Regions from separate parts of the Psychrobacter cryohalolentis K5 genome, predicted to be linked through region 1. Evidence: predicted binding sites of a transcription regulator. Region 1 holds the regulator's gene; the other holds the start of a gene.
The links. The regulator PhoB, encoded in region 1, activates phosphate uptake and scavenging genes when phosphate is short. The targets are predictions, from matches to a motif close to TGTCATNAANCTGTCATAA.

Region 1 (6,758 bases):
TCACATGAAGGGATTGATATTTTTGCAGCGCGCGGCACGCCAATACAAGCAACGACCCAAGGTATCGTTAGCAAGGTAGGCGAAAATACGTTAGGAGGTCGCATCGTTGTGATAGTAGGACCTGGCGGCGCCGGACACTATTATGCACATTTGGAAAACTATGCTGACATTTCTCCCAATGACTGGGTAAATGCCGGTGATACCATTGGTTACGTGGGTGATAGCGGCAATGCTAAAGGCACACCGCCGCATGTTCATTATGGAATTTATATTAATGGTAGCGCGGTAAATCCTTATCCACTTTTGCAAAAGGATTAAAGTGTATCAAGCATTAATTTATTGCGGCAGATCGTACATGGTTATTTGGGAACACGGCACTAAATGTCGAGCCAATGCCTTCTACTGACTCAATTTGCAAGCTCGCTTCGTGCTGATATAAGACATGTTTTACAATTGCCAGTCCAAGCCCCGTCCCACCTGTTGCTCGGCTGCGCCCGCTGTCAACGCGATAAAAACGCTCAGTTAAACGGGCAAGATGCTGCGGCGCTATACCGATACCATTATCTTCAACAGCAAATCGGCAGCCCTCAGCAGTCTTAGTCCAACTAATAGAGATATTGCCACCTTTTGGTGTGTATTTAATCGCATTAATCACTAGATTGGACAGTGCGCTATTTAGGTACATCTCTGAGCCATATAGTCCGTCATAGGTATCAATATGCAAGTGAATCGTATGCTTATATTCTTGATTATACGCCTGTGCATCATCATAGACATGAGTGAGCAGCTTGGTCATATCGATTTCATTAAACGCATGGGTTTCTTCGATTTCGATACGAGACAGTAGCAATAAGTCATTGACCACCCTATTCATGCGTGCCGTTTGCTGAGTCATCAGCTCAAAACCGCGACGCCAATTCGCAGGCATATCTGGCTGATCAGAGAAATTCTCCAGATATCCCATCAAGACCGTCAATGGTGTACGTAGCTCATGCGAAACATTGGCCACAAAGTCGCGGCGCATTGCTTCTAAATGCTGCAAGCGGGTCACATCATAAATGATCAGTAGTTTTTCATCGCCAAATGGCGTCAGCTCACACTTTAGATAGCGGTTTGGGTCTTGCAAAGAGACGATATGCACACTCTCATCGGCATCGGCATCAGTATTAAGCGTCGTTGCCTCCTGATAATACTTGATAAATTCAGGCACTTGAATGAAGTCAAAAATACGCCTGCCTTTATCTGAGGATTGCAACAATAATAAATCCTGCGCCGCTTGGTTCCACCATTCAAGTCCATCATCATCATTGAGCAAAATCACGGCATCACGTAATGCTCGTAAAGCACTTCTGATTTTTTTAAGTTGATTTGTAGCACCTTGCTCATTGTCTTGGATAGGCATTTTTATTTATCCATTATTTTTTATAATTTTTCTACTATTGGCCGCTCCCGATAAAAGGCGACACTATTAAAAGGTGACACTATACAATATTCATATTACTAGCGATTACCCTTTTTCGATACGGCTAGAAAATCGATAACCTGTACCGCGTACCGTTTGTATCAATGTATCACAATCATGTGGACGTAGTAATGTGCGCAAACGCTTTACGTGAACATCAATGGTTCTATCTTCGATGTAGACGTTACCGCCCCATACTTGATCGAGCAGCTGGGCACGGGTATAAGCGCGCTCAGGATGGCTCATAAAAAACGCCAATAAGCGATATTCTGTCGGACCCATATCGATAATATCATCACCCACCATGAAGCGTTGACTTTTGGCATCTAAAGTTAGCCTGCCTATATTAATAGGTTTGTCGCCGCTTAGCGCGTTACTACGTCGCAATACCGCTTTGATTCTTGAGATAAGCTCACGGGTCGAGAAAGGCTTTGTCATATAATCATCAGCGCCTGCGTCAAGACCATGCACTTTACTGTCTTCTTCACTTTTGGCGGTCAACATAATAACCGGTATCTCGGCGAGCAGCGTATCGCTTTTTAGCATACGGCAAAAATCGATACCACTTTTATCACCGGGTAACATCCAGTCCAATAAAATCAGCGCTGGACGATGATCGACCACTTGTTGGTGCGCCTCTGACACATCCGCTGCCTGCAAACTATCAAAGCCCGCCATCTCTAGGGTCATGACGACCATTTCACGAATGGCATCTTCATCTTCAACAATCAAAATTTGCTCTTTAGACATAATGTATTCTTAATATATTCTTAATGTTAGAGGACAAAATAGCGTTTATAAAAGCAGTAACAAACGCAAATAAGCGTTTCTTCATTAAAGGGCTTAATTATGACAGCTTAATGACATTTACTCTTAAATTTATAATACTTAGTAGCCATGCTAATGACTTAATGCACTTCTAATAAAAAGTTTAATGGTCCATCATTGACACTCAATACTTGCATATCAGCGCCAAACTGACCCGTTGCAACCGTTAAATACTGCGTCTTTGCATAATCAACCAATTGTGCAAATAAAGCTTGAGCCATATCAGGTGCCATTGCGCTACCAAATTCAGGGCGGCGACCTTTATCCGTCTTTGCCATCAGAGTAAATTGTGAGACCAATAATAGCCCACCACCGACTTGCTGGACATTTTTATCGACTTTGCCGTATTTGGCTGGATCATCATCATTGTCAAAAATACGATAGGTGAGGATTTTATCAATCATCCGCTGCGCACTTTGTAGGTTATCATCGTGTCCCAAGCCGATATATGCCAGCACACCTTGCTCAATAGCACCGACCTCCTGCCCATCAACGCTGACACTGGCATATTTGACTCGCTGAATAAGAGATCTCATTGCTTACTTCCTTTAACGATTATGGTCATACAGTCTGCTGCGGACCATGATAAAATACAATTATCTGTGTATGTACTTATGATTATGTTTATAAATAAATCTAGCTATAAAACTGCCTATCTATGATTTTTTATTACAACTTCTTATTTTAATAACTATTTTTAATCCCTAATTTGGTCATCTATTATGAATGTATTTACTACCTTACAGCAATTTGTCCCGCAGCAAAAAATCAGTAAAGTCGCAGGGCGCTTAGCTGCCAGCCGCCACCCTTGGGTTAAGCGTACGTTTATCCGCAGTTTTGCCAAAGCGTATGATGTTAGCTTAGATGAATATGAGCGTCAAAGCCTAAACGCTTATGAGAGCTTTAATGATTTCTTTACTCGTGAGCTCCAAGACAATGCCCGTATTATCGATGCCAGTATCAATGGTATTGTCAGTCCTGCGGATGGCATGATTTCGCAGCTTGGGCAGATTCATGACCATAAGCTACTGCAAGCCAAAGGTCGTGACTATGATATCGGTCAGCTCTTAGCTGATAGCGCAGATGGCGATTATTTTGCGGATGGTAGTTTTGCTACGGTCTATCTTGCTCCAAGCAACTATCACCGTGTGCATATGCCATTTGACGGTATATTAACCAAGACCCGCTATGTACCTGGTACACTATTTTCGGTCAATAACACCACGGCTGCTAATGTGCCGGATTTGTTTGCTCGTAACGAGCGCCTTGTCTGTCTGTTTGATACCGCCTATGGTAAAGCGGCAGTAGTGATGGTCGGTGCGATGATTGTCGCTGGGATTGAGACAGTAGCGACGGGTAAAATTAGCCGTACCGATGATATTCAAGAAGCAGACCATGATATGAGCTTTAAAAAAGGTGACGAGCTTGGTCGTTTTTATTTAGGTTCAACCGCAATTGTAGTACTGCCAAAAGCAGCAAAAACGGATTGGCAAGATACCATGCAGCATGGCTCAATCGTTCAAATGGGGCAACTGTTGGGTAGCGCTAAAACCTAATACCATTTATCTAAGTAAAAAACTTGTGTAATAAGTAATATTGAAAAAAAAATGAGCATAGACAGTAATCAGAATACTGCCTATGCTTTTTTTGTGCCCACTCCTTTAACATCGTTTTTTTATCACTTTCTTTTTTCAGTCGTTTTTTGTGATAGCAAGGCTTTATGTCATCAAACTGTCATATTTATTTGGCACAATCTCCTTATTAACCGCAGAGCATCATTTCAGCCAACCCCAGAAAACCATTGTCATTGTTATTTATAAATGCTTGATACTCAAAATTGATTAATTTTAGGAGAAATAATGCGTTATTCATTCATGGCAGTAGCAATCGCTAGCACTTTGACATTAGCCGCTTGTAACCAAACGACTAGCAACAACGAGAGCGATAAAACCGACGAAGCAGCCACAACAGCACCATCAAACACTGCTGTGAGTAGCGACGCTAGTGCTAGCTCAGCTGAAAGTGCATCGATGAGTATTACCGGTGCTGGTGCTTCTTTTCCACAGCCTATCTATGCTAAGTGGTCAGATGCCTACAATAAAGCCACAGGTGGTCAAGTGAACTATCAGTCTATTGGCTCATCAGGTGGTATCAAACAAATCGTTGCTAAGACGGTAGATTTTGGGGCATCTGATGCGCCGATGACACCAGAAGAGTTGAACGAAGCCGGTCTGATACAGTTCCCAAGCGTCATCGGTGGCGTGGTACCTATTGTTAATATCGATGGTATTGAGCCCGGTCAGTTAAAGCTCGATGGCAAAATGCTTGCTGATATTTATCTGGGTAAAATCAGCAAATGGAACGACCCTGCAATTGCGGCGATGAATCCTGAACTTAAATTACCAGACGCTGCCATTACCACAGTGTTTCGCTCAGATGGTTCTGGTACAACCTTTAACTTCACTGATTATCTAGCCAAAGTGTCAAGCGATTGGAATGACAGTGTAGGTGTCGATAAGACCGTCAAATGGCCAACGTCGGCTACCGGTGCGGGTGGTAAAGGTAATGAAGGTGTGTCGAGCTATGTCACGCGTATGAAAAACTCTATCGGCTATGTTGAATACGCTTACGCTAAGCAAAACGGTATGGCACACGTCGCCCTGAAAAATGCTGCGGGCAATGTCGTACAACCTTCTGCCAAAACCTTTGCAGCAGCAGGTGACATCGATTGGTCACAGCAAGAAGGCTTTTATAAAGTCATTACCAACTCTGAAACAGCGCAAGCTTGGCCAATCGCCGCCGCCACTTTTATCTTAGTACATAAGCAGCCACAAGATGCCAAACAAGTCGCTGGTGTATTGAAGTTCTTTGACTGGGCTTATGAGCAAGGTGATGACGACGCTATGGCGCTTGATTACGTACCGTTCTCTGATACTGCAGTTGCCTTATTTAAAGCAAAATGGAGTGAGGTCAAAGGCAGTGACGGCCAACCTGTCTATAAGCCTGCACAGTAACCTGTTTATACTAGTGATTGCATAATCACTGTCGAGCCAACCTCTCAAACCACTATTCTCCGGTAGGGGTTTGAGAGGTTTTATCACAGAAAATTTAAAGATTTTTTTAAGTTTGTTGTGATAAAACCTCTTTTACTATTTTGACTTGATTCTATTCAACGCTGAGACACTTATGAATGATTTAAGGTCCCAACTGGCTAAACAAAAACGTTACGATGCTATCTTTGTCAATGCAACTAAAGCATTTGCAATCTTGGTGCTATTGTCACTTGGTGGCATCCTGCTCTCATTAATCGTAGGCGCTTGGCCCAGTATCACTGAATTTGGACTGGGATTTTATACCAGCAATAACTGGGATACAGTGAACGATCAATATGGGGCACTTGCACCTATTTACGGTACGATTGTCACCTCCCTTATTGCAATCGCTATTGCTGTGCCAGTGAGCTTTGGTATTGCTATCTTTTTGACCGAACTGTGCCCTAACTTCTTAAAAAAGCCATTGGGTATCGCCATTGAGCTGTTGGCAGGTATTCCTTCTATTATTTATGGCATGTGGGGTTTGTTTGTCTTTGCGCCGTATTTTAGCGAACACATTCAGCCATGGTTGATTGAAAACATCGGTCCTCTGCCTATTATCGGGCAAGTATTCACTGGTGCACCGATGGGGCTTGGTATGTTTACCGCCTCCTTGGTACTGGCAATTATGATTATTCCTTTTATTGCCGCCACCATGCGGGATGTTTTTTCTGTGGTACCTGATTTATTAAAAGAATCTGCGTATGGCATGGGTGCGACGACGTGGGAAGTGATGTTCAAAATCATCTTACCTTATACTAAAGCTGGCGTGGTCGGTGGTGTGATTTTAGGGCTTGGACGCGCATTGGGCGAGACGATGGCTGTGACTTTCTTAATCGGTAATGCCTTTAATATCAGCCCAAGTTTGTTTACCTCTGGGGTAACGATTACCTCTGCACTCGCCAATGAATTTGCCGAAGCATCAAGTGAATTGCATTTGGCATCCCTATTACATTTGGGTTTAATCCTATTTGTTATTACCTTTATTGTCTTGTCCATCTCTAAGCTAATGCTTATGCGTATCGACCAAAAAGCCGGTCACTAAGTAGCGCCAATATCTTGTTATAAAGCAAGCATGTTAATCAACCACTTAACCCAATCCTTCGACCAACAAAGGACAAACGCCTAATGACTTTAGCGACTGTCACGACTGATAACGACCAAACCAGCCAGCCGACTTCACGCTTTGAAGAACGCTACAACAAGCGTTTATATCATAAGCGTCGCCTGATCAATAGATTGGGGCTTGGTTTTGCCATCTCAGCCATCGCTTTTGGTTTGTTCTGGCTGACATGGATTTTGCTGACGCTTTTTGTTGAGGGTTTTCAAGGGTTAATCGAGATGCCGGTATTTATGGCAGATACACCACCGCCTAT
Region 2 (6,758 bases), 860 kb from region 1:
AATATGACACCCCATCACGTCATTACGCTCACGTTGATTGCCCAGGTCACGCCGATTATGTTAAAAACATGATCACCGGTGCAGCCCAGATGGACGGCGCAATCCTAGTAGTATCAGCAACTGACGGCCCTATGCCACAAACCCGTGAGCACATCCTGCTTTCACGTCAGGTTGGCGTACCGTACATCGTCGTATTCATGAACAAGTGCGACGTTGTTGATGACGAAGAATTGCTTGAACTCGTAGAAATGGAAGTTCGTGAATTATTAAGCGACTATGACTTCCCAGGTGATGACACCCCAATCATCCATGGTTCTGCCACTGAAGCCCTAAAAGGCTCACAAGAAAAATATGGTCAACCAGCCGTTGTAGAACTATTAAACGTTCTTGACACCTACATCCCAGAGCCAGAGCGTGACATCGACAAAGCATTCCTAATGCCAATCGAAGACGTATTCTCAATCTCAGGTCGTGGTACTGTTGTAACTGGCCGTGTTGAATCTGGTATCGTACGCGTTGGCGACGAAATCGAAATCGTTGGTATCCGTGACACTCAAAAAACCACCTGTACTGGTGTAGAGATGTTCCGTAAACTGCTTGACGAAGGTCGTGCAGGCGAAAACTGTGGCGTACTACTACGTGGTACTAAGCGTGAAGACGTACAACGTGGCCAAGTACTAGCTAAGCCAGGTTCAATCACTCCTCACACCAAGTTTGACGCTGAAGTATATGTATTGTCAAAAGAAGAGGGTGGTCGTCACACACCATTCCTAAACGGCTATCGTCCACAGTTCTATTTCCGTACCACTGACGTAACTGGCGCAATCCAATTACAAGACGGTACTGAAATGGTTATGCCTGGTGATAACGTTGAGATGGGCGTAGAGCTTATCCACCCAATCGCTATGGACAAAGGTCTTCGCTTTGCTATTCGTGAAGGTGGCCGTACGGTAGGCGCTGGTGTTGTTGCTAACGTATTGAACTAATACTTAACGCTGTCAGAGTAATCTGATCTTCGTTAATAATTAGTCAAAAGCCATCCTCGAAAGAGGGTGGCTTTTTTTGGGTATGGTTTGCTAATAGAATGACAGTGTCGACAATCAACGATAATATGATTGATATTAAAGCCAACAAATAAAGGGGCGCTGATGTTCGATATAAAAATACTAGAAGATAAGCAAGTAACAACGATCCAAGCAGTTGCTACTATCGAAGCTATGATTCAGCGACAAGACCCTTGGACATCTCAAACAATAGGCGACCTGCTCGAACAGGATAGTATCAGTCTGATGGTTGTTACTGATAATTCTGCAAACGAATTGATTGGCTACTGTTTATACCAATTATTGTTTGAGCAAGCAGAGATTTTACGCATTGGCACTCATCCTGATTATCAGCGTCAAGGGATTGCCTCACGAGTTTTTATTAGACTAGATGAGACGTTAAAGGCCAATCAAGTAGAGAGTCTTCTATTAGAAGTGAGAGCAGATAATACTGCTGCGATCGCGTTATATGAGCAGCAAGGATTTACTGTGATTCATACACGTAAAAGCTACTATCAAGCAGCGCATCAACCGGCAGTCGACGCGCTAATCATGCAGCGTATTTATAATTAATCTTAAAAAATATTAGCAGCTTTTATTATTTGAGATTTAAAACAATAACAAATATAAAATGCAGTATGGTATCGAGGTTTCCTTATCAGGATAAAGGCAGTGTCTTTTTACACACATCAATGTCGAGTTTATAATCACTATCAGCCTTCATATGCTCAAGAATATCAATGCGTTCGGTCAACATCTCTATCATCAAACTGATGGTCGTTTGTTGTTTTCTGATTTGAATCAGTTTTTGCTGGGTAATGTTCAGCTGTAAGTCAATATCAAGCTGCCCATCGTAATAATCATTGAGGCTGTCTTTGATTTCAGTCAGGGTAAAGCCAATTGCTTGTGCGCTTTTAATTAATTCGATACGTTCAACACATTCTGGATGAAACTCAGTATATAGCCGCGAACCTGCCTGACGCTTACGAGACTTCAGCAGCCCCAATTGATCATAGTGACGAATCGTATCTTTAGTGGTGTTGGCTTTGGTTGCCAGCTTACCTATTAATAAAAAAGAGGTATCAGGTGCCATAATGTACTCATGATCGTGATAGGTAAGTTACTGATTTATGAAAACATTGCTGATTAAACGTAATAGTAATAATCATACGTACTCAATCGAGTCGCGCTATTTCATGTATCGATTAGCCAGATCAACTTTAGATTTTAAAATAAAGTAATAAACTAGAGGTTTAATTGCCAAGGTTGCAAACTCCCTAACAGCGGTACCGCTAGAGGCTTATGCGAGTTTTTGTGCCAATTATCTGAACTATTAGATATTAATATATCTAGTTGAGTCAAAAACTCAGTACGTGACAAGGTGATAGCACCTAAACTCATGAGATGATCGTTAGGGAGTTGACAGTCGACAAGATTAACATTGCTGTGCTCACATAAGCGCATCAAGCCCCAAAATGCTAGCTTTGATGCATTAGAAGCGATATGGAACATCGATTCACCAAAATAAATACCGCCTATTTTTAAGCCATATAAACCACCAACGAGCGCGCCTTTATCATCCCAAACTTCAATACTATGCGCGAAGCCTTGAGCATGTAGCTCAGTATAAGCTTCAATCATCTCATCATGAATCCAAGTATGTTCGCCAACAGGCTGACTTTCATTAAGATCGTTATTAACGCCATTACTACGCGGTAAACTACAAGCGTGTATGACTTCATCAAAAGCTTGATTCAGTGTCAACTGCCAACGACTACGGTTTGCTAGCTTACGTAGCGATTTACTGGGCTGATAGTCTGTCGGCTGCATCACACATCTGGGTTCAGGGCACCACCAAGCAATTGGCTCATCGTCATTAAACCAAGGAAATAGACCCTGTGCGTAAGCAGAAATCAGCGTCTCAGGAGCTAAATCTCCCCCGATAGCCACAATACCCATACCTTCAGGATCTACTATCGCTGGCTCTGGAAAGTCATAACGCCCAAGACTTTTGATATGTTGAACAAAAGCCTCAGGCGTTGTATGACCATCGTTAACAAAATCGCTCATTTACGCTTCTTTGTCAGCTGTCAACGTTGAAGCATAAGTATGATCTTGAGCGACCGTTTCGCCTATTGCATCTAGGTACTTTTCAGCATCAAGTGCTGCCATACAGCCCGTACCAGCAGAGGTGATCGCTTGACGATAGACGTGATCTGCGACGTCACCTGCGGCAAAGACACCTTCGATACTGGTTTGGGTAGCGTTACCATTGAGACCGCTGTTGACGATCAGATAACCGTCTTTCATCTCTAGCTGACCTTTAAATAAGTCAGTATTCGGCTTATGACCAATGGCAACAAACATACCAAACACGTCCAGTTGCTTGGTGCTGCCATCAATCATAGATTCAATGACCACGCCATTAACGCCCATATCATCACCAACCACTTCTTTTACGCTGTGGTTCCACTCGATTTTGACATTACCATTTTTGGCTTTTTCAAATAGTTTATCTTGTAGGATTTTTTCTGAGCGTAAGCTATCACGGCGATGGACTAAAGTGACTTCAGCGGCGATATTTGATAAATACAGCGCTTCTTCAACGGCCGTGTTACCACCACCGATAACTGCCACTTTTTGGTCTTTATAAAAGAAGCCATCACAAGTTGCACAAGCAGAAACGCCAAGACCACGGAATTTGGTTTCTGACTCTAGACCTAGATACTGTGCTGATGCGCCGGTTGAGATAATAAGAGCATCACAGGTGTAATTGCCGTTATTACCAGTCAGCTCAAAAGGACGCACATTTAAATTCACAGCATTGACATGATCATAAACCAGTTCAGTACCAAAGCGTTCGGCATGGGCTTTCATACGCTCCATCAATGCAGGACCAGTCAAATCATGTGCATCACCCGGCCAGTTATCGACTTCGGTCGTCGTCGTGAGCTGTCCGCCGACTTCCATACCGGTGACCATAACAGGCTTTAGGTTGGCGCGTGCTGCATACACAGCGGCAGAATAACCAGCAGGACCTGAACCTAAAATAATGAGTTTTTCGTGGCGTGGAGCAGTATTATCAGTTGCCATAAGATTTCCTTGCTAGAGCAATAAAAGTGAAAGGGTTCAACGTTAAAATAATAAGTAGATATTATAAGTATTATAAAAGATAAGCGTAAAAATGACGACGTATCTGGTTATTATGGTTGCTATGTGATAATAACATAAGGGCTAAGAGCAAAAAGTGCAAGTTTGCTAAAACAAATATGGGTATCATTAGAACTAAAGTATCTGCAGCTTGAAATTTTAGTACCAAAAATTAGCCCATATTCAAATATAGTCAGTGAAAAGTGATATATAAACATCACGTACTGCTGGTATTAATTTGTCTTGCTTGCTGTGCCTACGCAGACAGAGGCTATAAAAAATTTATACCAGCAGTAACGTAGAGTTCTTAATATATTTTGGTTAGATTCTAATGCAAAAAGAACAGGCATCATTTTTTACTAGCTGCATTTTTGGCTAAATCACTACTGGATTGATTTTCTTATGCGCTTTATTGATAACACGGTCGCCATGGCAGCTATGTATTTGTTATTATAAGAAGTTGTATGCCGCGCACAAAACAAAAACAGCAATGCGGTCAATATTTTGTCGTAGTATTTTAGATAAAGTTTTTGTGTTATTACGCCACATCAGTCGTAACCTATTACAGCAGTTTCTATCAGGAATTTATGTCAGCATGATTAAGCTTAATCATGGTTTGACGACTATTGAGTATTCATGACGAGTATTAACAACAAGGCAGATCTTACGTGATATCAGCACCAATTATTGATTACTTAAAAAAGGGCATATTTACCTTACTGGGATTACTCCTCGCGGTTTATTTGTTCGTGATTTTGATGACTTATACCGGTAATGATCCCAGCTGGTCGCATATCAGTAGTGATATGACGACCATTAATAATATGGGCGGCGAGATGGGCGCATGGCTCTCAGATTTGCTGTATAGCTTCTTTGGTTTTGGTGCGTGGTGGTTACTGGCGTTTCTGGTTTATGAGTCAGTGCTGATTTGGTGGGACAATAAACCGACGTTTTGGTTATTACGCTTGGTTGCTTATGTGTTTTTAATATTGAGCAGCAGTGCCTTATTTGCCCAGATGATCGCATTGGTGCAGCAGGTAGCAGATCCAATATCTTCAGGACTCAAAGGCGTTGCTGGCGGTATTATTGGTCTTGAGCTACAAGCGAGGCTAGCACAGCTATTGTCGCAGTGGGGGAGTGTGACGTTTTTGGCAGTGTTTGTCGCTATTACGACCACCTTTGCCTTTAATATTCATTGGTTAAGTATTTACGAAAAATTCAAAACTTTGTCTTGGTTTGGGTCAGGTGTCAAAAACCTTGATAGCAGCCTTGATGCTAGTCAAATAACACAAGAAGACAATGCTACTAGTGCTGCCGATAAACAAGGTCGTGATATAGCAATAAGTGATACTAATACTCCAGAATATGAGCAATTGCCTCTTGAGTTGCAAGTGGATGAACAGGCTAACAATAAACAGCAAGACAATAGAAGTGGTCGTTTTAATAGCGCATTGACAGACTTTTTATCGTCTTCAGGATTGGGTGCCAGTGTAAAAGCTTCTATGGCAGCCGCTGCGCAAGTCGCCAGTGAAAGTACCAAACGAGAAGAGCAGCTACAAACTGCAGCCGCCACAACGACTAGCAATAGTGCTTTTAATCTAAATAAAACATCAGTACCTGCTACCAATGCTACGCCAATGCCTATCAGAAAGGTTGAGCCAAGTTTTGCATGGAACGATGCAAATACTGTCGCTGATTTATTAGCAAACCAGATAGAAAATGAGCAAGATACGATACCTTATGATTTCGTAAATGCTCCATATTCAGAGGCATCAGCTGCTGCTTCTGTTGACAGCTTAAATACTGACATTTCTTCTGCTAGCCCAGTTCTTGATATCACTCAAGAGGAGGCTCAGCAACAAGCAGCACATTCGTTAAATGATTATGCACCGAACATGTCAACTACGCAGCCAGATATTCCTGAATCAGCGCCTAGCGTCGATAGCTTAGTGGATGCATGGTTGGCAGAACATGCGGCAGTGCCGGAAGCGACTGATTTTAGCCATGAACAAGAATTATCTGCCGTAGAGACATTAACAGAAACTGCAGCTGCACCTGTTCAGCAGCAAACTACTATCTCACCAAACGACATTACTGACGACATTCCTAATAATGCTGCAAATGACTTGTTGAACGATTTGGAGTCTTTTTCTGATGCTGATGCTGATGTAGAGAATACATCAGAAATAATAGATATGACACCGACCAATACCCCGCCTGCAAATCCAAAAGCACCACCAATAGCAGAGAGTACGGCTACCATATCAAGTATCGAGTCAGCCACAGTAACTAAACCAACTATGAGTTTTGCAGTCCCAGAAGGTGATAGTAGCAATCATATTACGGATATGATGCCAGAAGACGACAATGTTTATGATAGCACTGACGAGATTGATGCTCCCGTTATGCCTCATATTAGTGATGATGTTGCATTCAGTCAAAAATCACGCTCGATGCAAACGGCTGCCTATCGTAGTAGTCTGTCGCCGATTCCAGAGATGTCGATCTTAGATAAGCCAGACCCCAATCGTCAGCCAAGCTATACGCTTGCTGAGCTTGAGCAGT

Region 2: a site for PhoB is predicted at 4,779-4,797, ahead of PCRYO_RS02240 (DNA translocase FtsK). Genes of this name have one in related genera too.

What each region holds. Positions count from the first base shown of each region.
Region 1 covers NC_007969.1:2,719,510-2,726,267, forward strand. Annotated here, with positions in the region: gene PCRYO_RS11310 (M23 family metallopeptidase) at 1-318, shown strand, start outside; gene phoR (phosphate regulon sensor histidine kinase PhoR) at 332-1,402, opposite strand; gene phoB (phosphate regulon transcriptional regulator PhoB) at 1,508-2,212, opposite strand; gene dtd (D-aminoacyl-tRNA deacylase) at 2,371-2,826, opposite strand; gene asd (archaetidylserine decarboxylase) at 3,013-3,846, shown strand; gene pstS (phosphate ABC transporter substrate-binding protein PstS) at 4,150-5,304, shown strand; gene pstC (phosphate ABC transporter permease subunit PstC) at 5,477-6,427, shown strand; gene pstA (phosphate ABC transporter permease PstA) at 6,511-6,758, shown strand, end outside.
Region 2 covers NC_007969.1:519,615-526,372, forward strand. Annotated here, with positions in the region: gene tuf (elongation factor Tu) at 1-986, shown strand, start outside; gene rimI (ribosomal protein S18-alanine N-acetyltransferase) at 1,149-1,616, shown strand; gene PCRYO_RS02225 (MerR family transcriptional regulator) at 1,702-2,136, opposite strand; gene aat (leucyl/phenylalanyl-tRNA--protein transferase) at 2,289-3,113, opposite strand; gene trxB (thioredoxin-disulfide reductase) at 3,114-4,136, opposite strand; gene PCRYO_RS02240 (DNA translocase FtsK) at 4,862-6,758, shown strand, end outside.